2 regions of the Stenotrophomonas sp. ZAC14D1_NAIMI4_1 genome follow, and region 2 is predicted to be linked to the other one. Evidence: riboswitches for the same ligand, from Rfam matches in the RefSeq annotation. Region 2 holds a riboswitch; the other holds the start of a gene.

Region 1 (15,937 bases), 1.1 Mb from region 2:
GAAGATGCGGATGCGCGGGGTGGTAATTCGTTCGATGGTGGTCACAGGGAAATCTCCTCGACAGCGGGCGCGACGGCTTTCAGGTTGGAAGGGGAAGAGGTGGGGGAGGCGGGGGCGCTGGCCTTGCTGGGCGAGCGAGGGGTTTCACTGCGGCGCCGGCGCGGTTTGCGCGGCGGCCGGGGGCGGATGTCGGTGAGCAGGCCGGCCAGTACGCCGGCATCGATGTTGCCGCCGGACACCACCGCGCACTTGCGGCGGCCGGCCACGCGGCGGCCCGCAGCCAGGGCCAGCGCGCCTGCGCCCTCGGCGATGATGTGTTCTTCCAGCGCCAGGCGGACCAAGGTTTCGCGCAGTTCGGCTTCGCGCACGATCACCACGTCGTCCAGCAGCGAGGCACACAGGCGGCGGGTCAGGTAACCGGGCACCTTCACCCGCACGCCGTCGGCCAGCGACGGCACCGGTGCGATCTCGTTGACATCACCGTGGATCGCGCGGGCCATCGAATCGACGCCCTCGACCTGTGCGCCGATGATGCGCACGCCCTGCGATTTCAGCGCCAGCGCCACGCCGGAGGCCAGGCCGCCGCCGCCGATCGGCACGATCACCACGTCCGGCGCGTGCGGCGCCAGCTCGATGCCGACCGTGCCCTGGCCGGCAATCACGTCGGCATCGTCGAAGGCGGACAGGAAGCGGTAGCCGTGGCGCTGCGCCAGCTCGACGGCAAAGGCGAAGGCCTCGTCATAGCTGTTGCCGTGCTGGCGCACGGTGGCGCCCCAGTGGGCAACGCCGGCGATCTTGGTCGCCGGTGCGCCGTGCGGCATCACGGTGATGGCCGGCACGTCCAGGCGGTAGGCGGCCCAGGCCACGCCCTGGGCGTGGTTGCCGGCCGAGGCGCAGATCACCGGGCGGGTGTCGCCGCGTTCACGGCCTGCCAGCAGGGCGTTCAATGCGCCGCGCACCTTGTAGGAACCGGTGCGCTGCAGGTTCTCCAGCTTCAGCCAGGTGCCGAAGCGCTCGGCATGGTGCAGCGGGGTGGGTGGCAGGAAGCGGCGCAGGCGGGCCTGCGCAGCCAGGACGTCGGCGACGCTTACGTCGCCGACATCGCTTTCCTTGCTGGCATCAGCGGCCGGCATGGGCCACCAGCGGGGAGACCGCCGCGTGCGGGCACGGGCGACGAAGAAGACGCCTCCGTGCCGGCACCGTGGTCGATACGGTACGGGTGTTCATCATGCAGCTCCTTCCACGGGTGTCAGCTGTACCGACACGCAGTCGTAGATTTTTTCCATCTGCCGGCACAGCGTTTCCGGCGGCCGCTGGCCATCGACCACCAGCTGCAGGTGCCAGCGTCCGTCATCGGCGGCCACCGGCGCGCCGCTGATCGCGCGCGGGGCGAAACCGCGGCGTTCGGCCATGCCGATCACGCGCAGCAGCGCGCCTTCGGCCGGGTGCAGCACCAGGTCAAGCCGGTATTGCATTGGGGGTCTCCTGGCGGACGTGGGCGGGGTTGCTTTCCAGCATGGTGCTGTTGGCAGTGTTGGGCGGCACCAGCGGCCACACGTTGGCGCGCGCGTCGATGGCCACGTGCAGCAGGGCCGGGCCGGGCTCGGCCAGCAGTGCAGCCAGGCCGCCTTCCACGTCGTCGCGGTTGTCGATGCGGGTGGCCGCAATGCCGAACACCTTGGCCAGGGCCACGAAGTCCGGGTTGTCGGACAGGTCGATCTCGCTGTAGCGCTCGGCGAAGAACAGTTCCTGCCACTGCCGCACCATGCCCAGCGAACTGTTGTCCAGCAGCACGATCTTCACCGGCAGGCGGCAGCGGGCGATGGTGGCCAGCTCCTGCACGTTCATCATGAAGCTGCCATCGCCGGACACCAGCACCACGGTGCGGTCGGGGCAGGCGAACTGCGCGCCCATCGCCGCCGGCAGGCCGAAGCCCATGGTGCCCAGCGCGCCACTGGTCAGGTGGTTGCGCGGGTGGTTGAAGCGGCAATGCTGGGCCACCCACATCTGGTGCTGGCCGACATCGCAGGCGATGACCGCATCGGCCGGCGCCACTTCGCTCAGCCGCTTCAGCAGCGCCGGGGCATAGATGTGCTGGCCCGGTGCGTCGTAGCGGGCGGCGAAGCGGTCGCGGTGCTGGGCACAGCGCTTGCGCCATGCGTCCTGGTGGGCCTTGGGGGAGGGGAAGGCCGCACGCAGGGCACGGATGGCATGGCTGACATTGCCCGGCACCGCGACATCGGCGCTGCGCAGCTTGGAGATCTCATAAGCATCGGCGTCGATGTGGACCACGCGGGCAAACGGGGCGAACTCGGCCAGCTTGCCGGTGGCACGATCATCGAAGCGCGCACCCAGCACCAGCAGCAGGTCGCTTTCCTGCACGGCCATGTTGGCCGCGCGGGTGCCGTGCATGCCCAGCATGCCCAGCGACTGCGGGTGCTGCGGGGGCAGCGCGCCCAGGCCACGCAGGGTCATCACGGTGGGGATGGCGCTGGCCTCGACGAAGTCGCGCAGGTCCTGCACGGCTTCGCCCAGGGCAATGCCACCGCCGGCGTAGACGACCGGCTTTTCGGCCGCCGCCAGTGCTGCGATGGCTTCAGCGATTGCTGCATCGGCCGCCGCCGCGGGCGGTTCGACACTGGCCGGCACGTGCGCCGGCAGGTGGCTGGCATCGGCCAGCTGCACGTCCTTGGGCAGGTCGATCAGGACCGGGCCGGGGCGGCCCTCGCGGGCGATGCGGAAGGCATCGGCAACCACGCGCGGCAGGTCGTCGACGCTGCGCACCAGCCAGCTGTGCTTGACGATGGGCAGGGTCAGGCCGAACACATCCAGTTCCTGGAAGGCATCGGTACCCAGCAGCGGGGTGCCGACCTGGCCGGTGATGCAGACCATCGGCACCGAGTCCAGCATCGCATCAGCGATGCCGGTGACCAGGTTCGACGCGCCGGGGCCGGAAGTGGCCACGCAGACGCCAACCTGGCCGCTGGCGCGGGCGAAGCCATTGGCCGCCAGCGCTGCACCCTGTTCGTGGCGCACCAGGATGTGCTTCAGCGACGAATCCACCAGCGCGTCGTAGAACGGCATGATGGTGCCGCCGGGGTAGCCGAACAGCGTACGGACGCCCTCGGTCTCCAGCGCCTGGGTCAGCCAGCGCGCGCCGTTGGGCGGCGCGCTGCGGTGTGTGGGAGAGTTCATGGGGGAACCTTGCAAAGCGGGTGGGGGAGGCCGCGTGGTTACGCGGCCTGTCCTTGCAACCAGACCATCTTGGCGCGCAGTTCCTTGCCTACCTTCTCGATCGGGTGCTCCAGGTCGGCCTGCTTGTACTTGTTGTAGTTCGGCAGGCCCGCTTCGTACTCGGCCACCCAGTTCTTGGTGAAGGTGCCGTCCTGGATGTCCTTCAGGACTTCCTTCATGCGCTCCTTGGTGCCGGCGTCGATCACGCGCGGGCCGCTGACGTAGTCGCCGTACTGGGCGGTCTCGGAGACGAATTCCAGCATGCGCGAGATGCCGCCTTCGTAGAACAGGTCCACGATCAGCTTCAGTTCGTGCAGCACTTCGTAGTAGGCGATTTCCGGCTGGTAGCCGGCTTCCACCAGGGTCTCGAAGCCGGCCTGCACCAGTGCCGAGGCACCGCCGCACAGCACCGCCTGTTCGCCGAACAGATCGGTTTCGGTTTCTTCCTTGAAGGTGGTCTGGATCAGGTTGGCGCGGGCGCCGCCCAGGCCGGCCGCATAGGCCTTTGCATGCTGTTCGGCATTGCCGCTGACGTCCTGGTGGATCGCCCAGATGCACGGCACGCCGCGGCCGATCTCGTACTCGCGGCGGACCAGCGCGCCCGGGCCCTTCGGCGCCACCAGCACCACGTCCAGGTCGGCGCGCGGTTCGATCATGCCGTAATGCACGTTCAGGCCGTGGGCGAACAGCAGGCAGGCACCCTGCTTCATGTTCGGCGCCAGCACCTCGTTGTACAGCTTCTTCTGCACCATGTCCGGGGTCAGCACGGCGACCAGGTCAGCGTCTTTCACCGCTTCGGCCGGTGCCACCACGTTGAAGCCATCAGCCTGGGCCTTGGCTTCGGTCGGGCCGCCCGGACGCAGGCCTACCACCACGTCGAAGCCGGATTCGCGCAGGTTCAGTGCGTGGGCGCGGCCCTGGCTGCCGTAGCCGATGACGGCGATCTTGGTCTGGGGCAGTTCGTTGGTGCTCATGGGGGAGGTTCCTTGCGTGGGAAGAAAAAAGACGGCCGGCAGTCGAAGCGACGTACCGGCCGGTCAGGGGAAAACGGTGGGGGAGGCGCCGTGCGTCGCACGGGCACAGCCACCACGAGGCGTCGTGGGGTGGCAGGTCCGGGTTTTGCAGTTGGCGGTGTTCATGGTGGTTGCGTCTGAAACCAGGTCTTGAAATGAAAAAACCCGCACCGGGGCGGGTGCGGGTTTTTGTCGAGTTCCGGTGTGTCTGTTGCTTACACGCTGGCTCGTCCCGCACCTGTTGGTTGGGTAATAAGTACGAGCACGAGAATCGAACGCAGCGAGGCGGCGCCGGTGTCGGCGGCTTCAACGTGGGTTCGCGGTGGCGTGGTGTGGTGCAACATGTGATCGAGAGAAACATGGGCGATTCGGCAGTGTCAACCCTGGCAACGGATATTTTTTTGGTTTCCGCTGCATCCGGCGCAATCGCTTGTGGCACAAGGATGGTTTCCAGCGAAAGTGTTTTGGTGAACCAGAATTCACTCTTTTCAGGGGGTCTTTTTGCGCGGGAATGGGGGTCTTTCGCCGCTGCGCTCGCCGGGCACGGCCCTGCGCTACCGGATCCTGCGCAGGTAGCGCCGGGCCATGCCCGGCGGAATGCGGCCGCCGCCCATGACCTCTGCCCGATACCGCGTGAAGGCCGCAACGGCGAAGATCGGGGGACCACCCTTCCATCGGAACCCGACCGTGTCCCGACGCCTTGCCCGTTCCCTGCTTGCCGCCGCCCTGCTGGCGACCCTGCCGACCCTGGCTTCCGCCGCCGATCGCATCACCGGCCACACCTTCGCCACCCGCTCGGAGGTGATCGCCCCGCACGCCATGGCCGCGACCTCGCAGCCGCTGGCCACCCAGGTCGCGCTGGACGTGATGAAGGCCGGTGGCTCGGCCGTCGATGCAGCCATCGCCGCCAACGCCACCCTGGGCCTGATGGAGCCGACCGGCAATGGCGTCGGCGGTGACCTGTTCGCGATCGTCTGGGATCCGAAGACCCAGAAGCTGTACGGCTACAACGGCTCGGGCCGCTCGCCGAAGTCGCTGACCCTGGCCGAGTTCCAGCGTCGCGGCCTGAAGGACATCCCCGCCACCGGCCCGCTGCCGGTGTCCGTACCCGGCGCGGTCGATGGCTGGTTTGCCCTGCACGAGCGCTTCGGCCGCAAGCCGATGGCCGACAACCTGGCCCCGGCCATCCGCTATGCCCGCGAGGGGCACCCGGTGGCCGAGGTCATCGCCTACTACTGGGACCGCTCGGTACCGAAGCTCTCGCAGTACCCCGGTTTCAAGGAGCAGTTCACGATCAACGGCCATGCCCCGCGCAAGGGCGAGATGTGGAAGAACCCGAACCTGGCCAACACCCTGCAGCAGATTGCCGACGGCGGCCGCGATGCCTTCTACAAGGGCGCCATCGCCCACACCATCGGCGACTACTTCAAGGCCAACGGCGGCTACCTGAGCTACCAGGACATGGCCGACCATCATGGCGAGTGGGTTGAACCGGTCAGCAGCAACTACCGTGGCTATGACGTGTGGGAGCTGCCGCCGAACAGCCAGGGCATCGCCGCGCTGCAGATCCTCAACGTACTGGAAGGCTACGATTTCTCGAAGATTCCGTTCGGCTCGCCCGAGCACGTGCACCTGTTCGTCGAAGCCAAGAAGCTGGCCTTCGCCGACCGCGCGCGCTTCTACGCCGACATGGCCTTCCAGCCGGCACCGGTGCAGAAGCTGATTTCCAAGGAGTACGCCGCGCAGCGCCGCGCGCTGATCTCGATGGACAAGGCGCTGAAGGAAGTGCAGCCGGGCACGCCCAAGCAGCTGGAGGAGGGTGACACGATCTACATGACCGTGGCGGACGCCGACGGCATGATGGTGTCGCTGATCCAGTCCAACTACCGCGGCATGGGCAGCGGCATGGCACCGCCGGGGCTGGGCTTCATCCTGCAGGACCGCGGCGAGATGTTCGTGCTGCAGAAGAACCACCCCAATGGCTACGCACCGGGCAAGCGCCCGTTCCAGACCATCATCCCGGGCTTCATCACCAAGGACGGCAAGCCCTACGCCAGCTTCGGCGTGATGGGTGGCGCGATGCAGCCGCAGGGCCACGCGCAGATCGTGATGAACCTGGTGGACTTCGGCATGAACCTGCAGGAAGCCGGCGATGCGCCACGCATCCAGCACGAGGGCTCGACCGAACCGACCGGGCAGGCGACGGCGATGAGTGACGGTGGCGAAGTGAACCTGGAAACCGGCTTCCCGTACGAGACGGTGCGCGCGCTGATGCGCAAGGGGCATCGCATCGTGTTTGCCGACGGCCCGTATGGCGGCTACCAGGCGATCATGCGTGATCCGGAGAGCGGGGTGTACTACGGCGCTTCGGAGAGTCGCAAGGATGGGCAGGCGGCGGGGTACTGAGGTTCCCGGCCAACGGGCTGAGCCCCCTCTGCGGTGGTGGTGGTTTCAGGGATGCTTGGCTTGGCCGGGCGGGTGGATTGTCTGGGGGACGCCGTAAATACGTCCCTGTAGGCTCGGTCGCCGCATCCATGCGGCTCACGCCCCCAGCCAACCCACCCGCCCGGCCCCTGACAGTTTCCGTGGCCGCCACCGCAGGAAAAGAAAAAAGAAGAGCAAAGGCAAAAGCAACAGCCACAGCCGCGCGCTTTGGGTTGGGGTCGGATCCGTTCTCCGCAGGAAAACGGATCCGACCCCTTCTTGTTTTCCGATACACCTCATCCACGCATGGCGTGGAGAACCAACCGTCACCGGGAAACTGTCGGGGGTGGGGCGGTGTGGGTGGGCAGGACCGTTGGCGCCATGGATGGCGCCATCGAGCCCCCAGGGACGGGTTTACGGCGTGTCCTGCCCACCCACACCGCCCCGCCCAACCAGCAGAAACCCAGAGCCGCTTCTGCCGTTGCCGTCGCCGTTGCATTGAGCAGGTGCAGGGCTGCAAGCCCTGCAAAAACACCCTCAATCCGAATCCTGCGCGCGCGCCGCCTCCGCCTGCGTCTCTTCCTGCGCCGCCATCTCGCGCGCTATCCACGCATCGATCATGTGCCGCTGCCGCAGCGCCTGCCGCCGCTCCCGCGTGTACTCCTCATCCAGCACCCGGTACAGCGACACCATCACCAGCACCATCAGCAGCGCGAACGGCAGCGCCGCGATCGTGATCATCCCCTGCAGCGCATCCAGGCCGCCGGCCAGCAGCAGCGCCCCTGCAATCAGCGCAATGCCCACGCCCCAGGCCAGCTTGCGCTTCAGCGGCGGATCGCCCGCTTCGTCGGTCGACATGCTGGCCAGTACCAGCACTGCCGAATCGGCCGAGGTCACGAAGAAGATCATCAGCAGCACCAGCGCGATGCACGACAGCAGCAACGGCAGCGGCATGCTGTCGAACAGGGTGAACAGCACGGTCTCGTAGCCATTGCCCAGCGCCTGCACCAGATCGGCATGGCCGAAGATCTGCGACCAGATGGCCGTGCCGCCGAACACCGAGAACCAGAAGAAGCCCAGCAGCGTCGGTGCCAGCACCACGCCCACCACGAACTCACGCACGCTGCGCCCGCGCGAGATGCGGGCGATGAACGAACCCACGAACGGTGCCCAGGAAATCCACCACGCCCAGTAGAAGATCGTCCAGTCGGCCACCCACGTGCTGGACGAGAACGGCGACATGCGCAGGCTCATCGTCACCAGTTGGTTGAGGTAGGATCCCAGCGTGGTGGTGAACGTATTGAAGATCGCGCCGGTCGGGCCGAGCACCAGCACCAGCGCCAGCAGCAACGCCGCCAGCGCCAGGTTGAAGTTGGACAACCACTTGATGCCCTTGTCCACGCCACTCAGCGTGGACGCCATGTACAGCACGAACGCCACCGCGATGATGGTCAGCTGCAGGGGCACGCCGGCATGCAGGCCGAAGATGCGCTCCACGCCCGCGCCGATCTGGATGGTGCCGAAGCCCAGCGTGGTGGCGACGCCGATCGCGGTGGCGACGACGGCGGCGATGTTCACCACCTTGCCGATCCAGCCGCGGTGGTGGCGGCCGATGATCGGCTGCAGCATGTCGCTGACCAGGCCGCGTCCGTTGCGGTTGAACTGGAACCAGGCCATCGCCAGGCCGATCAGTGCGTAGATCGCCCACGGGTGCAGGCCCCAGTGGAAGAACGCGTAGCGCATCGAAGCGCGCGCCGCTTCCATGCTTTCAGGCGCCAGCCCTTCCGGTGGCTTGCTGAAGTGCGAGATGGGCTCGGCCGCGCCCCAGAACACCAGGCCGATGCCCATGCCGGCGGCGAACAGCATCGACATCCAGCTGGCGCGCGAGAATTCGGGTTCGGCATCTTCGCCGCCGATACGCAGGTTGCCGAAGCGGCCGAACGCCAGGTACATCAGGAACACCAGCGCGAGAAACACCACCAGCAGGTACAGCCAGCCGATGCCGCGGATGAGTTCGCCGAGGATGCTCTGCACGACGCTGTTGAAGGGGCCGGGAGCCACACCGGCGAGCAGCACCAGCAGCAGGACCAGTGCAATGGAAACGCGAAACACCATGAAGGAGCTTCTCCGATCAAGGGATTGAGGGGAGCGAGCCAGAGCTTGCAGCGAGTACCGCGCATGCGGCACCGCATCACGTTACTGAACGGAATGTCATCGTTCCGTTAACGACGGTCGCTCTGTGTTCTAATGCGCGGCAAGAAGCGGGGGTACCGCGGCCTGGTGGTCGCGGTTGAGATAGTCCCTTGGAACCTGATCCGGCTCATACCGGCGTAGGGAAGCTTTGCAGTGCAGCCGTGCCCGGAGTCCGCCCAAGGACCGTCCGGGCGCGGTGCGCAGTGCGCCGCCGCTTCGTCCCTGACCTTTCTGGACGATGCCCGATGAACGCACAGCTTTCCGCCCTGCAGCAACAGGCCCAGCAACTCTCCGCCTCGGTGACCGAGCCGATTGCCGGTTCGCGCAAGATCCACGTGCCCGGCTCACGCCCGGACCTGCGCGTGCCCATGCGCGAGATCGTGCTGGCGCGCACGCCCGCGCTGTTCGGCGGCGGCGAGAACGCGCCGGTCACCGTCTACGACACGTCCGGCCCGTACACCGATCCAGAGGTGCAGATCGATCTCTCTGCAGGGCTGCCGGCGTTGCGCCGTGGCTGGGTGGAGGAGCGTGGCGATACCGAGCAGCTTGATGGCTTGAGCTCTGCGTTCGGCCGTGGCCGCGAGCAGGATGCAAAGCTCGACCCCGTGCGTTTCCCGGCGCGCAGCCTGCCACGGCGTGCGCGTGCCGGTGCCAACGTCACCCAGATGCATTACGCGCGGCGCGGCATCATCACGCCGGAAATGGAATTCGTCGCCATCCGCGAAAACCAGCGGCTGGAAGCGATCCGTGATGCAGCGCTGCTGCGACAGCATCCGGGGCAATCGTTTGGCGCTGCCATCCAGAACATCATCACCCCCGAATTCGTACGCGATGAAATCGCCCGCGGGCGCGCGGTGCTGCCCAACAACATCAACCACCCGGAAAGCGAGCCGATGATCATCGGCCGCAACTTCCTCACCAAGATCAACGCCAACATCGGCAACAGCGCGGTGTCCTCGGGCATCGCCGAAGAGGTGGAGAAGCTGGTGTGGGCAATCCGCTGGGGCGGCGACACCGTGATGGACCTGTCCACCGGCAAGCACATCCACGAAACCCGCGAGTGGATCATCCGCAACTCGCCGGTGGCGATCGGCACGGTGCCGATCTACCAGGCGCTGGAGAAGGTCGACGGCCGCGCCGAAGCGCTGACGTGGGAGATCTTCCGCGACACGCTGATCGAACAGGCCGAGCAGGGCGTGGATTACTTCACCATCCATGCCGGCGTGCTGCTGCGCTATGTGCCGCTCACCGCCAGCCGGGTGACCGGCATCGTCAGCCGCGGCGGCTCGATCATGGCCAAGTGGTGCCTGGCCCACCGCAAAGAGAACTTCCTCTACACGCATTTCGAAGAGATCTGCGAAATCATGAAGGCCTACGACGTGACCTTCTCGCTGGGCGATGGACTGCGCCCGGGCTGCATTGCCGATGCCAACGACGCAGCACAGTTCGGAGAGCTGGAAACGCTGGGCGAACTGACGAAGATCGCCTGGAAGCACGATGTGCAGACCATGATCGAAGGCCCTGGCCACGTGCCGATGCAGCTGATCAAGGAAAACATGGACAAGCAGCTGCGCGAATGCGGTGAAGCGCCGTTCTACACGCTGGGGCCGCTGACCACCGACATCGCACCGGGCTACGACCACATCACCAGTGCCATCGGTGCGGCGATGATCGGCTGGTTCGGCACGGCGATGCTCTGCTACGTGACGCCGAAGGAACACCTGGGACTGCCCAACCGCCAGGACGTGCGCGACGGCATCATGGCCTATCGCATCGCAGCGCATGCGGCGGACCTTGCCAAGGGCCATCCCGGTGCGCAGGTGCGCGACAACGCACTGAGCAAGGCACGCTTCGAGTTCCGCTGGGAAGACCAGTTCCACCTCGGCCTGGATCCGGAAAAGGCCAAGGCCTTCCACGACGAAACGTTGCCGAAGGATGCACACAAGCAGGCGCATTTCTGTTCGATGTGTGGCCCGAACTTCTGCTCGATGAAGATCACCCAGGATGTGCGCGACTACGCCGAGGCAGGTTGGCAGCGGTAGCGCCAGGCCATGCCCGGCGAGCGCAGCGGTCTGTGGAAACCGCCGGGCATGGGCCCGGCGCTACCACCACGCATCCACGCCGCACCGGCTATCCTCGCGCCATCGACCAGGGGAAGGACGCCATGCCCGTTGCCATCACCACCCGCTGGCTGGCCATCGCCCGCCGTCATCCTTCTGCCTGGTTGCTGGGTGCGCAGCTGATTGCCGTGCTGCTGTACCCGGCGCTGGATGACACTGCAGGCGGGCGTGCCGCACTCGGCGTGTTCGGCATGGCCGTGCTCGGCCTTGCGCTGTGGGTGGTGCAACGCAGCCCGCTGGGAACATGGCTGGCGCTGGTGCTGGCCATCCCGTCAGTGGTGTTCTCCATCGCCGGTGCGCTGCTGGACCGCCCGGCGCTGGGCACCACGGCGCAGCTGCTGGAAAGCCTGCTGTATTTCTATACGGCAGGCGCGTTGATCGCCTACATGCTGCAGGACCACAAGGTCACCCGCGATGAACTGTTCGCTGCCGGTGCCACGTTCACGTTGCTCGCGTGGGGATTCGCGTTCGCATTTGCAGTGTGCCAGCAGTGGTATCCGGGCAGTTTCCAGGGCAGCGGAGAGGGCCCTCAACGCACGTGGATGGAACTGCTTTATCTGAGCTTCAGCTTGCTGTCCGGGGTAGGGCTCAGTGACGTGGTTCCACTGCATCCGCAGGCACGCGCATTGGTCATGCTGGAGCAGTTTTCCGGGGTTATGTACGTCGCTCTGGTGGTTTCGCGACTGGTCGGCCTGACCATGATCCGGCGGCTTTGAAAATGAACGTCAGATAAAAATTTCGCGCCCAAAAGGGCGCGAATGATGTTGCTGCTTATGTGAATGCGTCGGCGAGAGAGAGCCTGATGTCGTCCACGCGTAGGCGAGGTAACCTGCATAGGCTAATATTCGTCGGCTTGGTTTTTTTTGCGGTATGCGCTGATGCTTTTTGCGGAATCTGGCTTCTCGCTGTGCCCCGGACTGAGTGGTATCGACCCATCGTTGTTTCCGTGGCCCGTTTCAAACCTGTAGCAGCAGATGACCAGCAGCGAAACCCAGCCGCCTGAAGCCGATCGCATACGCATCGGCGATTGCACCGTGACATTGTCCTCGCGAGAGGTCGATGTCGTGGGCGCGCGTCGTCCGCGTCGGCTGACGCCGAAGGCGTTGGGCGTGCTTCGCGTGCTGCTGCGTCAACCCGGGCGCGTGGTCACGCGCGAAGAACTGTTCGCCGAAGTGTGGCCGGATACGCTGCCGACCAACGATGTGCTGACCCAGGCCGTGACGCAGCTGCGCAAGGCGTTCAGCACCGACCAGGACAACGGCCAGGCGTACATCGAAACCATCGCCAAGACCGGCTATCGATTGCTTGTACCGGTGCAGGTGCTGGCCGATGCAGCGCCGGAAGGCGCTGAAGACGCAACGCCGCCGCTGGCCGAAGCCATCGATGCTGCGCTGGCAGCGCCGCCGGCTGCTGCGCAGTCGCTGGCACGCCGTCGCTGGCGTCACTGGCGCCGGCGCCTGCTGCTGGCGCTGGGCATTGCCATGTTGCTGGCGTTGCTGGTGATGACCGTGCTGCTGGTGCGGCGTCCGTCGCCGGTGAGTTCGCCGGTGGATGCCGCCGTGGAAGACGGCACGCGCGTGATCGGCAGCCCCGAGCGCCCGTACCGGCTGATCACCGCAACCGCTGGATTCGAGACCTATCCCACGCTGTCGCCGGACGGTTCGCAGGTTGCCTATGAAGGCGCCAACGAGGACGGCAAGGGCGGCAACGCGATCAAGGTGCAGACCTCAGGCAATGCGCCGGCGCGCCAGCTGCTGTCGCCGCCGGAAGGTGCCAACGATCGTTTCCCCACCTGGTCGCCGGATGGCCGCGAGATCGCCTTTGCGCGTTTCGGCGCTGGCGGCAGCTGCCAGGTGCTGGTGGCCAGTGCCACCGGCGGCGCGCTGCGCCAGGCCACCCGCTGTGATGGCACCGAACTGCTGAGCTTCGACTGGACGCCTGATGGCCGTGGCCTGGTGTTCGGCAGCATGGTGGGCCGTTACGCCCATCGCGGCATCCGCGTGCTGGACCTGCCCACCGGGCAGTGGCGTGCGCTCGATTACGCCGTGGACGAGGACGATTTCGACTACGCGCCGCGTTACTCGCCGGACGGCCGCTGGCTGGTGTTCGTGCGCAACCCGCAGCTGGGCGATCTGTGGCGTGTGCCGGCTGCGGGCGGCACGCCCGAGCAGTTGACCAACGAGGCAGCGGAACTGCGCGGCTGGGCCTGGCTCGGCGATGGCCGCAGCATCGTGTTCGGCCGCCGCGTGGACAGCGAAGCGCGCCTGTACTACCTGGACGTGGCACGGCGCACCCTGCGTGATGCCGGCCTGGATGATGCGCAGTGGCCGGCGGTGTCGCGACGCGGCGACATGCTCGCCTTCGTCCATCGCCGCGCTCAGTTCGGCGTGTTCAGGATGCCGTCGACCGGCGCCAGCGAGCGCCTGTTTGCCTCCAGTGGGCGTGACGGGCAGCCGATGCTTGCCCCCGATGGCCACCAGATGGTCTTCAGTTCCGACCGTTCCGGCAGCTTCGCGCTGTGGTGGGCGGACCTGCAGCGGCCTGATTCGCTGCGGCCGATCGAAGGGCTGCGCCCGGAAGGCCGGCAGGCCCCGGACTGGTCCGAGGACAGCCGCCAGGTGCTGGTGGTAGGCCGCGATGAGCATGGCAAGGCGGTGGTCTATGAGATCGCTCCCCGCGACGAGCGGCTGCAGCTGCTGCCAGTGCCGGTCGAGCAGCCCCTGCAGGTCCTGTACGGGGCGGCGCCGGACCAGTTGCTGGTGCTGGAGCGTGATGCGGACCAGCACACCCGCTTGAGCCTGTTCGACCGCAGCAGCCAACCGTGGCGGCGCCTGGCCAGCCTGGAAGGCGTGTCCCAGGCCCGCTTCGACCGCAGCGGCGGGCGCGTGGTGTTCACCCGCTTGGCCGCAAGCGGGCTGTGGTCGATCGATCCGGCCCTGGCGCCGGACAGCGTCCAGCAGATCAGCCAGGACCGGCCCAGCCGTTGGCGCTACCGGACCTGGACCGTGGCGGGGCAGGGCGGTGTTGATTACCTGGGCACGAGCAATGCCTGCGCCACCACGCTGGTGCGCATGCGCGATGGCCAGGAGCAGCCGGAGCGCTGCCTGGATGCGCAGCGGCTGAGTGCTGGCAATGGCCTGAGCGCCAGCGCTGACGGAAACGACCTGTACCTCGCCCTGGCGGTCAGTGACGGCGCCGACATTGGCGTCATGCGCCTGCCCCGGCAGCCACCGCCGCTGTTTCCGGCCTTCAGCAAGTTTATGATTTTCAAAGAGAATGGGCCTTCGTAACTTCTTCGTGGGGATCTCGTCGCGAATTCGTGGCGATCTCGTCAGACTTTCCTGACGCGGAGGCACCTGATTAGGCAAAACGGTGGCCTGTACTTGGCAAATCCGTGGTGCCTCCATGCGTCAACTCTCCCTGGCCGATCGCGGCCAAACCGTGTCCCTCGACAAGGCCATCGACGACGTCTCGCCGACCTGCCTGGGCGTGGCCCGTCTCGGCAGCCTGCAGACCTCCGGCACCAGCTTCACGGTGTGGATGCAGGTGCGTGGCACCTCCTGGGTCGAGGCGAAGGAAGGCCGCTTCCGGCTGCGCCAGGGCGAATGGATCGCGTTCGAGAAGGAATCGCGCCCGCTGGTGCAGGCCGGCCGCAACGGCCTGTGCGTGGGCCTGAGCCTGAACGCCGAAGCGCTGCGCGTGCTGGCCGAGATGGCCGACTGCGGCCTGTACGCAGGGCGCGGCCGGATGAGCCGCAGCGACGCCCGTGTCGGCCTGCGCCTGTGGCGTGATGCGCTGGCCAATGGCCTGCCGGCGCCGGCACTGCGCCCGCTGCTGCTGCACCTGGCCGGCCTGCAGCGCAGCATGGCGGACAACGTGCAGCGTTGCCCGGGCCGCTCGCGCAGCCGCAAGCGCCAGGTATTCGGCCGCATGCAGCGCGCCCGCCTGTACCTGGAAGGCAACAGCCACCGCGTGGTGCGCATCGGCGAACTGGCCGAGCTGACCAACTTCTCCAGCTGGTACCTCTCCAAGACCTTCCAGAGCCTGTACGAGGAAAGCCCGCAGTCGCTGTCCGCACGCCTGCGCCTGGAGCGTGCCGCAGACCTGCTGCGCGACACCGACATGATGGTGGGCGAGGTGGCCGCCGCCAGCGGCTTCGACAACTGCTGCAGCTTCGCCCGCGCCTTCCGCGCGCGCTATGGCACCTCTGCTTCGCGTTTTCGTGAAAACGGCGCGAAGCTTCCGCCACAATCGGCAAAGTCTCCGGGTGTGTCGCGCAAATACAGCGCTGCAACGCAATCGTAACGTGCTGGGGTGTTTTAACACGCTGCTAACACGTACCTTGGAGAGATTGATGAACTTCCGTAATCCCGCAGTGCGTCTCGGCCTGCTGCCGGCCGGCATTGCGCTGGCGCTGACGCCTGCGTTTGCTTCCGCCCAGGAAGCGGCTTCTGGCACCACCGACCTCGATCGTATTTCGGTCACCGGTTCGCGCATCCGCGGCGCCGCCATGGAGACGCAGCAGCCGATCCTGACGATGACCCGTGAAAGCCTGGAAAAGCAGGGCTTCTCGAGCGTCGCTGACGTGCTGAACAACCTCACTTCGGCCGGCTCCCCGGCCATCTCCCGTTCGGAGTCGCTGGCTTCGGGCGAGAACGTCGGCGGCTACTACGTCGACATCCGCAACCTGGGCGCCGAGCGCACCCTGGTGCTGATGAACGGCAAGCGCCTGGGCGCTTCCACCGCTGGCCTGCAGGACCTGAGCCAGATCCCGATGTCGGCCGTTGAGCGCATCGAGATCCTGAAGGACGGCGCGTCCTCGATCTACGGTTCGGATGCCATCGCCGGCGTCGTGAACGTGATCACCCGCAAGAACTTCGACGGTGGCGAAGCCCAGGTCTACGTTGGCCAGTACGGCAACGGCGACGGCGACACCGAAACCTATTCGATGAC
Region 2 (15,937 bases):
ATGGCGGAGCCGTCCGGTCCGGCGTGGATGTGCCGAGCTTCGATGAGCGCGCACAGCAAGGCTCGGCGAACAAGGCGGGCCTGGCGTTTGGCGTTTGTGCTCTGTTGCAGCCGGGGCAAACCGTTTTTCTCGATGCGGGAACCACCAACCTGGCTGTTGCTCAGATCCTGCCGGAGCACAGCGACCTGAGGATCATCACCAACTCTCCCCAGATTGCCATTGCTGCCAGCCAGCGCAGCGGCATCCAGGTCCAGCTGATCGGCGGCCTCTTCTTCCCGGAGACGGGCGGCATCCTCGGCGCCGAAGCTCTGGCGCAATTGCAGCGTCTGCGCATGGATGTCTGCGTTCCAGGTGCCTGCGCCTTGGACTCGCTGACTGGCGTATGGGCCACCAATGCTGAAGAGGCTGCCCTGAAGCGCCAAGTGGTTGCAAGCAGCTCGCGCGTCATCGTCGCGGCATCTCCGGAGAAGCTCGGCACCGAAGGTAGCTATCACGTCGCGGAGCTATCGGATGTCGATGACCTGGTGATCAACGCCGGTACGTCTGCGGGCCATCTGCAGGCGTTCGCCAACGCTGGCATCCGCGTTCATCAGCTGCCCCATTAACACTTCGACACTCCCTAGACGGTTGCCCGAATGTCCACATCCATTACATCCAGCGCCCGCGCGCAGCAGTACGCCACCCGCGCTGCATTCTTCATTCCGGGATTTGCCACGGCCATCTGGGCCGTGCTCGTTCCGTTCGCCAAGAACCGAACCGGAGTCGATGACGGCGTTCTTGGCCTGATTCTGCTTTGCTTGGGTGCAGGCTCGCTTCTGGCCATGCCGGCTTCCGGCGCACTGGCCGCCAGGTTTGGCTGTCGCAACGTGATGATCGCTACGACCGCCATCATCTGTATCAGCCTGCCGTTGCTGGCCATAGCATCCAATGCGTGGCTTCTGGGCGGCGCATTGTTCGTCTTCGGCGCGGGCGTTGGCGCGATGGACTGCACGATGAACATGCAGGCCGTGGTCGTGGAGCGGGAGGCTGACCGGGCGATGATGTCGGGCTTCCATGCGTTCTTCAGCATCGGTGGCTTCATTGGCGCTGCAGCAATGACTGCATTGCTGTCCTCGCACGTTGGGCCGGTAACCGCGGCACTGGCAGGCATTGTCGCCATGGCGCTGATCGCCGTCGTATCCCTCAAGCACTGGCGTGGCGAAGCTCTGCATCAGGATGGCCCTCTTCTGGCCTGGCCCAAGGGTATTGTTCTGTTCCTGGGCATTCTCGCGTTCGTGGTGTTCTTGGCCGAAGGCTCGATGCTGGACTGGAGCGCAGTCTTCTTGGCTGATGTCCGCGAAGTAAAGCCGGCCATGGCCGGCCTTGGCTATGTCACCTTCGCCTTGACCATGACGGTAACTCGCCTGTTCGGTGACTCGGTGGTCGAACGGCTGGGCCGTATTCGGTCCATCGTGGTGGGTGCGCTGCTCGCAAGCGTTGGCTTCCTGGTTCTGACTTGGGTAACGCCGTGGCAGGCCTCTCTGGCCGGCTACGTGCTGTTGGGCCTGGGCTGCGCAAACATCGTGCCGGCAGTCTTTTCCTTGGCCGGCAATCAGAAGCGCATGCCCGAGAGCATTGCCATCACGGCCGTGACCACACTTGGCTACTCCGGTGTACTCGCCGGCCCTGCGCTGATCGGGTTCGCTGCACACGGCATCGGTCTGGTGGGCGCCTTCATGGGTGTGGCGATCCTGCTGGTCGGCGTGGCTCTCTCCACCCGTTGGCTCAAGGTCTGAGGAAGCCTCCATGAGCAGCAATATCAGTGGAGCGATCGACATCTCGTTTCTTCATCAGCTTGCCGATCTCGCTGACGCGCAGACGCTGTCCCGTTTCCGCACGCCGATTGATGTAGATGCCAAGTACAAGGAAGGCGACAAGTTCGACCCGGTTACTGATGCCGATCGCCAAGCTGAAGTTGCCATGCGCGCGCTCATCAGAGAGCGTTTCCCTGAGCATGCAATCCTGGGCGAAGAGTTCGGTTCTGAGGGCGACGGTGACTTCTGCTGGGTGCTCGATCCGGTCGACGGTACCAAGCCCTTCATCTGTGGGATCCCGGTATGGGGAACGCTCATCGGTCTGACGCACAAAGGCGTGGCCACGCGCGGCATGATGAGTCAGCCATTCACGGGTGAGCGCTTTTGGGCTGACGCGGATGGCGCCTGGCATCAGCGTGGTTCATCCGTGGAACGTATGCACACTCGTCGTGTCGATCTGTCCGAGGCAATCCTGCATACGACCAGCCCGCAGGGATACCAAGGCGCTCTCGCAGAGGGCTTCGCCCGCTTGAAGGACCAGGTTCGAATGACCCGCTATGGTGGAGAGTGCTACGCCATGGTCATGGTCGCAGCCGGCCATATCGATCTCGCCCTTGAGCCCTCTCTGCAGCCTTACGACATCGTGGCGCTGATTCCCATCATTGAGAAGGCCGGTGGGGTTGTCACTCGCCTTGATGGCGGGCGCCCCGAGATCGGCGGGCCTGTCCTGATCTCCGGTAGCGCCGTGCTGCACGAGCACGCGCTGGAGATCCTGCGATGAGCGATGCCAAGCAGTCCAACGCACAGCTGGGTATCTTCCTGTGACCAGTCTATTTAGGAACCTGCTCATCTGTGTAGACGATCCCGCCAAGTATTGGGACTTGCTCCGGAGTGAGGTGGCCAACGCCCTGGCATATCGCGCAAAAGCGCGCATCCTGCTCGTCCGTCCACGTCCGGTTCTAGCCGTGTACTCGGCATCAAACGCTCTAGGCCTGCGCTATGCAGCAAATGCGCTCCAGCGGAAGGCTGCTACCGCAGAGTCCTCACTGAGAGAGCTTGTTCAGTGCTCCTCGTCGGATGAGCAAAACCAAGCCTCTCTGCATGTGCTCGACGAGCAGCCAAGTGCGGAATACATTGCAAACGTCGCCCTGCCTGAGCGCAGCGATCGAGTAGTCATTGCGCTCGATCGAAGGGGTCCATCGCGGCATCCTGATCAAGAGGTAGCGCTCAAGTAGAAAAGGCCTCCACTTCGGCCGATTCCGCAATATCATCAGCTCAAGCTTAGCTCTTGGGCGGGCAGAAATGTGCACTTCAAATGATGTGTTTGAGGTGCAACCGGAGGGCTTCTGCGGGCGCTATAGATGCAATCTGCGGGCAGCGTAGCTGCATTGCTGGCATCCTCAGTTTGACGTTATGGATCGAGCTTAACCCTGTTGAGGGACCCACTTTTCAGATAGCTCTGGTGACTCGGTCAGCCGATCAGCGATGTCGTGCGCACGGCGCGTTACCATTAGGCCTCGCTAGTCAGCCTGCCAAGTCAGGCAAGCGGTGGAGGAGTGAGCAGCGACTCCAATCCAGCTCGCATTTGTCCCGATAGTTTGTGTAGATGATTGTTCCCATAGTTTGGGCAATCGGCAGGAACTCTGGGGACATGGCTACACGGCCTAGACAGAGTTCCCTGAACAGCAACTTCATTCATGTACTGGTCAGTTCAATATTCAGGGTCGATTTCATCAGCAAACGGATAATTCACACCTGTCGACCGCCTCTTCTCTCTCCCTCTCCCGGGGAGGCGGCCGGCGAAACCAAAAATAATTAAAGGTGTGTCCCGATGAACAAGAATTCGCTGCTTGCCCTGGGTCTGCTGGCTGCCCTGCCGTTCGCTGCATCGGCTGCCGATGGCCTGTCGTACAACTACGTTGAAGGCGGTTACGTGAACACCGATGCCAAGGGCGGCGACGCCGATGGCTGGGGCGTCAAGGGCTCGGTTGCCGTGCACCCGAACTTCTCGGTCTTCGCTGATTACAGCAAGCAGGAAACCGACACCTTCAAGAACGACGTCGACCAGTGGCGCATCGGCGCCGGCTACAACTACGGCATCGCACCGAACACCGACCTGGTGGCTCGTGTTGCGTACCAGAAGTTCGACATGAAGCACGGCCTGGACTTCAACGGCTACTCCACCGAAGTGGGCCTGCGCACTGCCTTTACCCCGAACCTGGAAGGCTACGCGCTGGCCGGCTACGAGGATTACAGCAAGAAGCACGGCATCAACCCGGAAGGCGAGTTCTACGGCCGCGTCGGCGCCACCGCCAAGTTCACCCCGAACTGGGGCCTGAGTGGCGAAGTGAAGCTGGCCAAGGCCGGCGACCGCGAGTGGTTCGTGGGCCCGCGCTTCACCTGGTAAGAACAGCAATGCAGTAAAAGCGTGTTACCGGCGTGTGCTCTCTCTCTCTCCCACACGCCACCGAAGCCCGGCCTTGCGCCGGGCTTCTTTTTTTGTGGATTACGGTTGGGCTTCCACCAGGCCCAGCCGCAGCAGGCTCTCGGCGGTGGCCACGATGGCGTCCTCGCGCGAACGCGGTGCCCAGCCCAGCAGGCGCTGCGCCTTTTCGCTGGTGGCGTTCATCGTGCGGCCCAGCAGCGGCACCGAACCACGCAGCGCCGGGTCCTTCAGCGCACCCAGGCGTACCACCCAGTTGGGGATGACCCGCGTGCTGACCTTGTCGGCGGCCGCGCCCAGGCGCTGCTTCAGGACCTGCGCGACTTCACCCAGCCACAGGCTGTCGCCGGCGATGGCGATGAAGCGCTCGCCATTGGCGGCCGGGTGGGTCATTGCGCGCAGGTGCAGGTCGGCTACGTCGCGGACATCGACGAAGCCGCAGTTGATCTTCGGCGACCCCTTCTGGCCCTGCAGCAGGTTGCGCACCAGGCGGATGGAATGTGAGTAGTCGCCGCCCAGCACCGGGCCGAGCACGGCGGTGGGATTGACCACCGACAGCTGCAGGCCATTGCCCTCACGTGCAATGAAGTCCCACGCAGCGCGCTCGGACAGGGTCTTGGACTTCTGGTACAGCCAGACATCGCCGGACAGATCGCTCCAGTCGGTTTCATTGAAGGGCCGGCCGATGTCGCCGTGGCCGGCGCAGATGGCACCGAAGGCCGAGGTCAGCACCACCCGCTGCATGCCGGCATCGCGCGCGGCACGCAGCACGCGCAGGTTGCCGTCCACGGCCGGGCGCACCCATTGCTCCTCGCGGGTCTGTTCGCCGGTGGGCGTGGGCGAGGCGCCATGCATCACATGGCTGCAACCCGCAACGGCTTCGGCCCAGCCCTCGTCGCGGCCGAGGTCGGCCACCACGAAGCAGAGGCGATCGCCCGGCTCGGCGCCGCCGACCTTCAGCTGCTGGCGCACCTCCGCCTCGCGCGACAGTGAGCGCACCGTGGTGCGGACGTCATAGCCGGCCGCGAGCAGGGCCAGGATGCAGTGCTGGGCGATGAAGCCGGTACCACCGGTCACCAGGACGGTCGTTTTCATGGGAACTCTCCAGATACGTGGGGGGATTGGCGGACCACCCCGGCGCGGATCCGGCGGCAGGGCGGCTATGTCTACAGCTGTATACATGCGTTGCCCGCCATTGTCTACAACTGTATACTTAACGCATGAACACGCCCGCCGCACCGTCTGCCAGCAAGCCCCGCCAACGTGATGCCGAAGCCACCCGTGAGGCGATCCTGGCGTCCGCCCGCCGCGCCTTCGCCCAGTCCGGCTATGACGGCGCCGGCGTGCGTGAAATCGCCGCCGGGGCCGGGGTGACGGCGATGATGGTCAACCGCTACTTCGGCTCAAAGGAGCAGCTGTTCGCGGAGGTGGTGGAGGACACCATGACCCAGGGCAGCCTGATTGCCGGCGGCATCATGGACCAGCCGGAACCGGGCAAGGCGCTGGCGCGCGCGCTGGTGAAGATGACCCGCGCCGACGCCACGCCCATGGATGGCTTCCTGATCACTTTCCATTCCGCATCGAGCCCGCTGGCAGCGGAGATCGGCCGCGACAAGATCGCCGCGCACCACCTGAAGACGGTGGCCGCCTCGCTGCAGGGCACGCAGCGGGCCGAGCGCGCCGCGCTCATCCTGGCGATGATTTCCGGCTTCCAGGTGATGCGGCAGATGATCGCGTTGCCGGCCCTCGCCCATGCCGACGAGGACGAGCTGGCCGAGCTGCTGGGCACGGTGTTCGAGCGCCTGATCCAGCGGCCCGCATCCGGGCCGTAGGATCAGTTCACCGGCTTGCCGTAACTTTCGGCGAGGATGGCCTTGTACTCGGCCAGTGACGGCAGGCCCATGGCGCTGCGCCGCGCGTCCAGGCCGGGCATGTCCTCGGTAGGGCGCAACTGCATCGCGCCGTCGTCGCCCTGCACGAACTGGCTGCCGTAGCGCTGCGGCTTGCCCTGCGCCACCAGCACGCGGTCGGTGAGCAGGGCCACGTCGGCACGGTCGGCCTCATCTGCCTTGGCGGCGTGTTCGATCAATGGCAGCACCTGGGCCTGGAATCCAGGGTCCTGGTCGGCGTGCTGCACCAGCAGCCAGGCTGCCTTGGCGCCATCGCGGCCGACCTTTGAACGGGTTGGCCAGCCCTTCTCGGCGATCACGGTCTTCAGCCACTCCGCATTGGCCTTGGCCACGGGCAGGGTGCTCTTGAAGGCCTCGCCGCCGCCAGCCGCAATTGCCGCATGCTGCGCGGCCTGGTCACGCGCTTCGCGGTCGAGCAGTTCCTTGCGCAACGGTTCGTCCATCTGTGCGGCACGCTGCTTCTGCATCGCTTCGGCACGCGCCAGCATCTGTGGCCACGCCGGTTCGGCACGCAGGGCATTCAGGCCGGGGCGATCCTTGTGCAGCAGGTCGTCGAGGGGCAGACGGTCCTGGCCCAGCAGCGCGACGACGTAGGCCATCGCTGCGGCGTGGTCGCCGGCGGCGGCAGTGCATTCGACCAGCAACAATTCGCCGCCGTCCGGGAAGCGTTCGCCCTTGTGGTACATCGCGCCGAGCGTATCGGCGCAGCCTTTCACGTCGTCGTCCTGATAGCGCTGCAGAGCCTCGAAGAACGAACCGGCTTCGGCCGCGTGGGCGCTGCCGGCCGCAGCCAGCAGTGCAAGCAGTGCCGGTGCCAGGCGGAATGCGTGGATGGATGCCATCGGGTCTTCCTCCATGAAGGGCGTTGCACGGGCAAGGCCATGCCGCCGGAGCCTGCAGTGTGCCAGTGTTCGCGCCTAGTGGCGGGCGGCATACTGGCGCGGAGCCCGGGAGACGCCCACATGGAACCGCCTGTATCCGCTTATGTGCAACGCGCCGATGGCAACGCCGTGCAGGTCAGCCTGCTGGATGAAACCCCGCGCGCCGCGCTGCTGGCACTGGGCTTCCGTGGGCAGGGCGGGACGCTGCAGCGCGGGGTTGGCGACGATGACGAGAAGGCACGGCTGTTCATCGCACTGCGTGACTGCGGCATCGCCTTTTCGGACGGCCGCGAATGGTGCCCGGCCGAAGTCTTTGCCTGGCTGCGCGAGCGCGGCTTGTTGGCAGGCGCTTTCCTGCGTATCGCGTGGCAGGGGCCGGACCGGTTCGAGATCACCCGCGGATAGTCGCGCGGCACCTGCGCGCGCGAGGCCGCATCCATGCAGTGGCGAACTGAGAACCGCTCCGTCGCTGGCAGGGGTGTTCCGCTAGAATCGCCCGCACTTCGCCGCGCGCGATGCGCCCGCCCCACGCCAGCAGGATGTACCGTGAATTCCCAGCCCGCACCGATCACCGCCCTCAACCACACCCTCGACAACGAGCCGCAGCAGATCACCGCGCCGTTGACCCACTCGGCCGCGTTCCTGGTGCTGAAGGTGAAGGACGATGCCGGTTCCATCGCCAGGGTGCGCGAGGTGCTGGGCAGCAGCGATGACCTGATCAAGAACACCGCCATCCGCGATATCGAGCGCACCTTCACCTGCAACGTGGCCATCGGCCACCGCGTGTGGGAGCCGTTGGTGGGCACCGCGCCGCCGCGCGAGCTGAAGCCGTTCCGCGAGATCAAGGGCGCCACGCATACCGCCGTGTCCACCCCGGGTGACCTGCTGTACCACGTGCGTGCGCGCACGATGGACCTGATCGTGGCCTTCGAGCGCAACCTGCTGATGGCGTTCGGTGATGCCGTGGAAACGGTCGATGACGTGGCCGGCTTCCGCTACTTCGATGGCCGTGACCTGCTGGACTTCGTCGATGGCACGGCCAACCCGGAAGGGCTGTCGCTGCCCGAAGCCACGATCGTCGGCGACGAAGATCCCGAGCACGCCGGCGGCAGTTACGTGGTGGTGCAGAAGTACCTGCACAACCTCGATGCCTGGCGCGCCCAGAAGACCGAGGCGCAGGAGGCCATCATCGGCCGCACCAAGCACGACAACATCGAACTGGACGATGCCCCGGCCGACGCGCAGAAATCGCACAAGACGCTCTGCACCATCGAGGATGCCGACGGCGAACACGAGATCCTGCGCGACAACATGCCCTTCGCCAACCCGGGCCGCGGCGAGTACGGCACCTACTTCATCGGTTACACGCGCCGCCTGTGGGTGATCGAGCAGATGCTCGAGCGCATGTTCATCGGCAACCCCGCGCCGCTGCACGACCGCATCCTCGATTTCTCCACCGCCACCACCGGTGTCACCTTCTTCGCACCCTCGCGCAAGGTGCTGGCCGACCTGGGCGACTGACCCTCACGCCACGCGTGAAGGCCATGTCCAGTAGAGCCACGCCATGCGTGGATGGCCGCCCGGTAGATGCCAACCTTGGTTGGCAGAAGCACGCCAACCCAGGTTGGCGGCTACCGAAGCTCCTGCTCGCGCGCCGCAGCGCTCCACGCGCGCAGGCCGAACGCGGCCAGGCCCAGGAAGAACACGTACAGCGCCGCGGTCACGTGCAACGACTTGAACAGGTACGCGCCCACATAGACCACGTCCACCGCGATCCACACCCACCAGCACGCCACATGGCGGCGCGCCTGCCACCACTGGCCGACCAGGCTGAGCGCGGTCAGCATCGCATCCAGCCACGGCAGCGCCGCATCGGTGAAGGTGTGCATGGCGGTGCCCAGGGCGATGCCACCGCACAGGCCGAGGGCCAGGTCGCGCAGCGCCTTGCCGCGCGCCAGCGGCACGATGCGGATGCTGCCCTCGTCGGCGGCATGCTGGCGCCAGTTGATCCAGCCATAGACCAGGAAGCCACCGAAGGCGACCTGCAGCAGCGTGTCCGAGTACAGCTTGGCCTCGGCGAACACCAGGCCATACAGCGCCACCGACAGCAGGCCCACCGGCCACGCCACCAGCCGGCGCCGGGCCATCAGCCAGACGCCGAGCACGCTGCACAGCGCTGCGGTCCACTCGAGCAGGACGCCGCTCACAGTGCGAACGTCACCGACAGGCGGGCCTGCCGCGGTGCGCCGGGGAACAGGTAGTAATCACCACCGCTGCTGCCGGTATCGCGCCAGTAGAAGCGGTTGAAGACGTTGTCCACCGACAGGTTCCAGGTCACCGCACGTTCGTGCAGGCGGTGCTGGAAGCGCAGGCCGGCGTCGAACACCGAGTAGTCCGGCGCGCGCACGCCACCATCGGCGCGGGCGACGTTGGAGGAGGCATAGCGCCAGCCGCCGGTCACGTCCAGGCCCTGCACGAAGGGCAGCGCATAGGCCAGGTGCACGCTGGCGCGCACCTTGGGCACGTTCACCAGCTGGTGGCCTTCATAGGCCGGCGTGCCGGTATCGCGCGCACGCGCCTGCAGCACGCTGGCACTGGCCACGATCTGCAGGGCATCGGTCAGCTGGCCGTTGGCGGTCAGCTCCAGGCCGGTGTGGGTCTGCGTGCCCTGCTGCACGAAGGTGTAACCGGCCTCGCTGTCGTCCGGCTGGGCGAACTGGTACGGCTGGGAGATGCGGAACAGTGCCGCGCCCACGGTCAGTGTGTCGGCCGGCACGTACTTCACGCCCACTTCCAGCTGCCGCGACTGCACCGACGGCAGGAATTCATCGGCATTGGAGGTCCAGAACGGGGCCTCCTGGCCCAGCGAGATGCCGCGCACATAGCTGCCGTAGACGTTGAGCTGGTCGTTGGCCTTCCACACCAGCGCGGTCTGCGGCAGGAAGCGCGACAGGCGGCTCTGCCGCTGCGGGGTGCCGCGCTTGTCATAGGCACGCTCGTCCAGGCGCACGAAGCGACCACCGGCCAGCCACTGCCAGTCATCGCCGAGGCTGATGCGGTCCAGCGCGAACACGGACGTCTGGCGGCTGTCGAGGCGGCGCGCGGACGGGCCGGGCTGCAGCGGCGAGGGCGCGTAGACCGGCACCTGTGCATCGTGGATGTTGGCGCTGCCCACGTACTCGTTGACGCTGGGGCGGCGGTCGACGGTGCGGCGGAAATGGTCGGCGCCGATGGTCAGTTCGTTGCTGATGCTGTCGGTATCGAAGCGGCCGCGCAGTTCGGCGCGCGCCTGCTGGTTGCGGCGGGTGTCGTCCGGGCTGCGGTAGTCGTAGATGTCGTAGTCGCCATTGGGCGCGAAGTAATTGCCCGGCGTGCTGCCATCGGCGCACTGCGCGGTGTAGTAGCAGCCATAAGCGAAGGCCACGTTGTCATCGATGACCGAGCGGCTGTAGCCCACCGACACGCGCGACTGCCAGCGCTCGTTGAAATCGTAGGTGTGCAGCGCGGTGATGTTGGTGCTGGCGATATCCACCGGCCGCTGCCACGGCTGGTAGCCCAGCAGGTGCTTGCGGTCGACGCCGCGCGGCAGTTCGCTGGCGCCCAGCAGCTGGTAGCCGGACACCGAGCGCTGCGTGCTGGTCTGGTAGTTGGCATCCACTTCCAGCTTGCCGCGTTCGCCGATCAGCCAGTCCGCCGCCAGCGAGTAGAAATTGCGGTTGCCATCGGCGTGCTCGACGTAGGAATTGCTGGCATCCCAGGCGGCATTGAGGCGCACGCCAAAACGCGGCGTGATCCAATGGCCGATATCGGCGGCGACATAGCGCGAGCCTTCCGAATCGGTGCCCAGCGTGACGGTGCGCACTTCGGCCGGGCGCTTGCCCACGTAGTTGATGATGCCGCCCGGAGCCATCACGCCGGCGGCGAGGCCCGCTTCACCCTTGAGGATCTGCACTTCCTGCACGTTCTCCAGCGCCAGGCGCTGTTCGCCGGCGATGGCCAGGCCGTTGAAGCGGTAGCCGGTGGCGGCATCCAGGGCGAAGCCGCGGATGGCGATGTTCTGGTAGTAGCCGACCGGCGCGTAGGCATCGCCCAGCGACGCATCGTTGCTGGCCAGCTCGGACAGCGAGCGCACCTGGCGGCGGTCGAGATAGTCGCGGTCCAGCACGTTCACCGAGGCCGGCGTGTCCTGCCAGCTGCCGCCACCGAAGGCATTGGCGCGCGAGGTATCGCCGGCGGGTTTGCCGGCCTGCACGCGCACGGCGGCCAGTTCGGTCGGCGTGCGTTCGGCGCCGGGGGCGGCCACGTCGGGCGACGCCTCGGCTGCGCTGGCGTGCAGCGGCAGGGCGGCGCAGAGGGCAAGGGCGAGCAGGGTGGGGCGCAGGCAGCGGTTCATTCGGTTCGTCTTCTGACAGCAAGGGAGACGAAGCGACGGCGCACGGACGCACCTGCCCGGACCGGGGGTGCGACTGCTGCTCAAAGCTCCCTACGCCGGTGCAAACCGGATCAGGTTCCAAGGGACTCTCTCAGCCTGGCAATCCAGGCACCCCCGCTTCAGGTGACCATTTCACTACAAATGCCGGCGATTTGCGAGCCAGGGGCCCCCGATGCCCTCACGCCGCCGCGCGCAGTGCCTGCAGCAGCCCTTGCCCTGCCTCGCTATGGAACCATGCCGGATGCCCCAGCATGAACGGCTGCCACGCCACGTCGGCATTGGCGGTGGAGCCGGTGATGCCTTCGAAATACTCCACTTCGGACAGTGCGAAGTCGAAATGGACCATCGGCAGCAGGTCGGCCAGCAGCTGCACGCGCGCGGCCGACAGCGGCAGCACCTCGCGGTAGCCCTGCAGCAGGGCCAGGGCGATGTCGATGCGCACGGCGTCGGCACCACGCTCCAGTTCCAGCCAGGCCACCGCATTGCGCTCGATGGCCGTAGCCAGGTCGAACAGCGCGCTGGTGGGCGAGGCCAGGCCGAAATCCAGCACGGTGGCCACCGCGCCGTCGGCATCCCACAGCAGGTTGGAGACGTGCCAGTCGTTGTGGGCCCACAGCCGTGGCTCATCACGCAGGCGCGCCGCCAGGCCCGCATGCCAGGGCAGCACGTCGGCGCGCAGCTGCGCCTGCCAGGGAATGCACGCCAGGTAGCGGGCCAGCCCAGGCCGGTTTGGCAGGTCGGCCTGCAGCGCGGCAATGGGGTCATCGGCGCGGATCAGGTCATCGCGCGCCACCAGGATGTGGGTGCTGCGCTGCGGCGCCGCGTAGCTGGCCGACGCCTGGTGCAGGCGTGCCAGCATGCGCCCGGCCTGCCGCGCCTGCGCGCTGTCGGTCAGCAGCGACCACGACACCGCGTCGCGGTACAGGTCCGCGCCGGCACCGGCCGCATGCAGTTCATAGGTCCACGACCCGTGTTCGACCGCCGTGGCACCGTCGGCGGCGGCCAGGACCTGCACCACCGGCACGCCGTGTGCGGCCAGGTGGGCGATGAAATGGTGTTCTTCCTGCAGGCAGGCGGCGCTGCGCACGCTGTGGTGGTGGCGCTTGATGAATACCCGGCCCATTGCGCCTTCGATGATCGCCGCTGCCGACAGCGGGCGCGGGCTGTGCCAGTGCAGCGTGCTGTCCGCTGCCAGCGCCGGGTACCGCGTGCGCAGCCACGCGACTTCGTCGGCGCTGATCGCCGGCCAGTCGGCAGCGACCTCGTCGTTGTTGAGGCCCTGCACGCGATGGGGGGAAGAAGTCATGCCGCAGCCGCTGCCCGGAAAGGAATCACCAAGGCTGCGCATTCAACGCCATGGGCGCGGCGGACGCAACCGGCGGGCGGGAACGAAAACGGGCAGGTCAGCGACCTGCCCGTTGCCTGGATCACCAGGGAATGCTGCGCTTACCAGCCGCGATGACGGCCACGGTCGTGGTAATGGCGGCGGTCATGGCCACGGTCGTGGTAGCCGCGGCTGTAACCACGGTTGTAGCCGCGGTCGTAACGACGGTTGTCATAGCGACGGTCGTAGCGGCGGTCGTGGTGGTCCTTGGTGGTCAGGTTACCGATCGCACCACCGGCCACGGCGCCGCCGACGGTCGCGGTCGGGTCGCCGTTGGAGATCAGATGGCCGGCCACGCCGCCCACCACCGCACCGACCACGGTGCGCTTGTCCTTCCTCGACATCGCGCTGGCATCGCTGACCACGGCCACGCCGGCCAGCAGGGCAAGCGCCATCGCCAGGCCACGGAAGCTGATTGCGGACGTACTGATCATGTTCGGTTCTCCTGTCTGGGCATGCCACGGTGGGCAGGGAGGGCGGGGGCGCCCCGGCTGCCGTGATGTCCACGCTGGGCTTCCAACATTGTCGGAACATTGCGCGTGGACACCGTGCGGCGTGCGCATTCATCTAGCGTCAAACGGCATGAAGCCTGCCTGAAAGTTCAATCGCCAGAGGGGAAGGATTCAGATTTTGCCGTCACGCAGGTAGTCGAACAGCTCGGCGTCGCCCTTCAGCCCCAGCTTGAGCATCGCATCGCCCTTCTGCCGGCTGATGGTGCTGACGCTCTTGTGCAGCTGCACGGAAATTTCCTTCACCGTCATCCCGGTGCCCAGCAGGCGCAGCACTTCCACTTCACGTGGCGACAGCGGCTTGCCATCGCCCTCGCGCATGCGCCAGCTGCCCGCTTCCTCCACCCGCTCGCGCAGGCTGCGGCTGATGTAGGGCTGGCCGCGATACACCGTCTGGATGGCCTGCGGCAGTTCGTCCATCGACGAGCCCTTGTCGACCAGGCCGAGCACGCCGCTGTCCAGCACCATGCGCAGGATGGCCAGGTTGTTGGACACGCTCAGCATCAGCACCGGCAGGTCGGGGTAGCGCCGGCGGATCATGCCGATCATCGCGAAGCCATCGGCCTGCGCGCTGCCGGGCATCGAGTAGTCGGTCACCAGCATGTCGCAGGGCTGGCTGGCCAGCACGGCCATCAGGGCCTGCACGCTTTCCGCTTCGCCGACGACCCGGCCCACGCCGCTGGATTCGATCACGGCACGGGTGCCGATGCGTACTACCGGGTGGTCGTCTGCGATGATGATGCGCAAGGGGAGAACATCACAGATGCGGAACCGGGCAGTACGTGGATGGGCCTTCCTGCTGGGGCTGCTGGGCCTGTGCGCGCTGGCGCAGGCGGCACCCGGGGCATTGCTGCTCAGTCCGCAGGATCGCGCCTACCTTGCCGCACATCCGGTCATCGTCGTCGGCCAGTATGACAGTGGCTGGCCCCCGTTCGAATCACTCAAGGACGGTCAACAGGTAGGACTGGGCCCAGATTATCTGTCGCTTTTCGCACGTCAACTAGGCGTGAAGGTTGAAGCGCGCCAGTACCCGGACTGGAGTGCCGTGCTGGACGCGGCCTGTCGCGGCGAAATCGACGTGGTGATGAACGTCGCCCTCAACGCCGACCGCGCGAACTGCCTGGTCTCGACCGCCGCCTATGCCGAAGCACCCTTGGCGCTGGTAGGCCGCGCGGGGGATCTGCGTTCGTCGAGCAACCCCGACCTGGACGATCTGCGCGTGGTGATCGAGCGCGATTTCCTCACCGGGCCGCAGATCCGCGCCCGGTACCCGCGGGCGCGGCAGATCGTCGCGGACGATACATCTGCGGCCCTCCAGATGGTCAAAGACGACAAGGCCGATGTCTTCATCGGCAATGCCTACGTCGCGACGGCGTTGATTGCGCGCTCGTCGCTGCAGGGCGTGGTGCTGCTGCGCCCCAGCGATCTGCCGCCGGAGCGGCTGCACTTCGCCGTCCCCGCGGTGAAGCAGCCCTTGGCCGACGCACTGGATGTGGCCCTGGCCGGTACCAGCCAGGCGCAGCGCGATGCCTTTGCACGGCACTGGCTGCCCACGCCGCAATGGTCCGCGTCGGCGCAGCTGGCCCTTAGCCAGGCCGAGAAGCTGGTCCTCCAGCAGCGGGTGAAGATCGCCTACCCGCCCAATGCGCCGCCGCTGTCGTTCGCCGACCGGTACCGGAAGCCGGGCGGGCTGGCAGGCCAGTTCCTGCAGCGCCTTGAGGCGGCGGGTGCCACGCTGGACATCGAGGACAGCCACGATTGGTACGACGCCCGCGAGAAGGCCCGTCGCGGCGAGCTCAATGCGGTGATGGGCATTCCCAACGACTCGCATTACCTGGGGCCGGACTGGATCTTCAGCCAGCCCTATCTCACGGTTCCCAATGTGATCGTGTCAGCCATCAACGGGCCGCCGGTGCTGGGCCTGGGGGATCTGCGCGGCAAGCGCGTGCTGTTGTCCGACCCGGACAGGCTGCGGGCGCGGGTGCTGCAGGAAGCCCCCGATGCCAGGATCATCGCTGCGCGCAGCACCGAACAGGCCCTGCAGCGCCTGGAGGCCGGCGATGCTGACGTCTATGTCGGCAATCTTTCGCTGGTCGATCACCTGCTGCGCAGCCGCTTCAGCGGGCACCTGCAGATTGCGGCGCCGGCCGGCTTCAACGACCAGATGGCGCTGGCGGTGGATCGCGACCATGCCGCCCTGGCCACGGTCTTCGACCGCCTGCTGTTGCAGATGGAGGAGGGCGAGAAGCAGGCGCTGCGCGATCAGCTGCTTGCCACCGATGCCCGGCACGGCTTCGCACTGCATGGTGGCATGGGCTGGAGCCTGCCCATCCTGCTGGTGCTGCTGACCGGTGCACTGGTGCATGCGATCGGCTACGTGCGCCTGCGCCGTGAAGTGGCCGTCCGCCGTGACGTCGAGCAGCGCCTGGCGGAGGTGAGTGACAACCTGCCGGCGGTGGTCTACCAGGCCCGCCATGACGCCCAGGGCCGGCTCAGTTTTCCGTTCATCGCGGGCGACATGCAGCCCCTGTTCGGCATCACCGGCGACATGGCGATGGCCGATGCCGGCGCGTTGCTGGCCTGCA

What was found. A riboswitch is a leader RNA that binds a small molecule or an ion and turns the genes downstream of it on or off. The one in region 2 is predicted to bind thiamine pyrophosphate.
Region 1: another riboswitch for thiamine pyrophosphate. It lies ahead of thiC (phosphomethylpyrimidine synthase ThiC); the one in region 2 lies ahead of C1927_RS00975 (TonB-dependent siderophore receptor).

Annotation. Positions count from the first base shown of each region.
Region 1 covers NZ_CP026001.1:3,769,606-3,785,542, reverse strand. Annotated here, with positions in the region: gene C1927_RS17355 (2-isopropylmalate synthase) at 1-45, opposite strand, end outside; gene C1927_RS17350 (threonine dehydratase) at 42-1,133, opposite strand; gene C1927_RS17345 (ACT domain-containing protein) at 1,227-1,475, opposite strand; gene ilvG (acetolactate synthase 2 catalytic subunit) at 1,459-3,195, opposite strand; gene ilvC (ketol-acid reductoisomerase) at 3,234-4,208, opposite strand; gene ggt (gamma-glutamyltransferase) at 4,935-6,653, shown strand; gene C1927_RS17325 (BCCT family transporter) at 7,209-8,786, opposite strand; TPP riboswitch at 8,925-9,026, shown strand; gene thiC (phosphomethylpyrimidine synthase ThiC) at 9,110-10,906, shown strand; gene C1927_RS17315 (ion channel) at 11,029-11,700, shown strand; gene C1927_RS17310 (winged helix-turn-helix domain-containing protein) at 11,959-14,274, shown strand; gene C1927_RS17305 (helix-turn-helix transcriptional regulator) at 14,390-15,289, shown strand; gene C1927_RS17300 (TonB-dependent receptor) at 15,339-15,937, shown strand, end outside.
Region 2 covers NZ_CP026001.1:213,390-229,326, forward strand. Annotated here, with positions in the region: gene C1927_RS00920 (DeoR/GlpR family DNA-binding transcription regulator) at 1-605, shown strand, start outside; gene C1927_RS00925 (MFS transporter) at 636-1,775, shown strand; gene hisN (histidinol-phosphatase) at 1,786-2,574, shown strand; gene C1927_RS00940 (Ax21 family protein) at 3,625-4,200, shown strand; gene C1927_RS00945 (aldehyde reductase) at 4,300-5,331, opposite strand; gene C1927_RS00950 (TetR/AcrR family transcriptional regulator) at 5,457-6,068, shown strand; gene C1927_RS00955 (DUF6624 domain-containing protein) at 6,071-6,988, opposite strand; gene C1927_RS00960 (hypothetical protein) at 7,109-7,432, shown strand; gene C1927_RS00965 (Dyp-type peroxidase) at 7,574-8,548, shown strand; gene pnuC (nicotinamide riboside transporter PnuC) at 8,659-9,222, opposite strand; gene C1927_RS00975 (TonB-dependent siderophore receptor) at 9,231-11,420, opposite strand; TPP riboswitch at 11,491-11,585, opposite strand; gene C1927_RS00980 (phosphotransferase) at 11,638-12,765, opposite strand; gene C1927_RS00985 (glycine zipper 2TM domain-containing protein) at 12,906-13,277, opposite strand; gene C1927_RS00990 (response regulator transcription factor) at 13,467-14,099, opposite strand; gene C1927_RS00995 (transporter substrate-binding domain-containing protein) at 14,116-15,937, shown strand, end outside.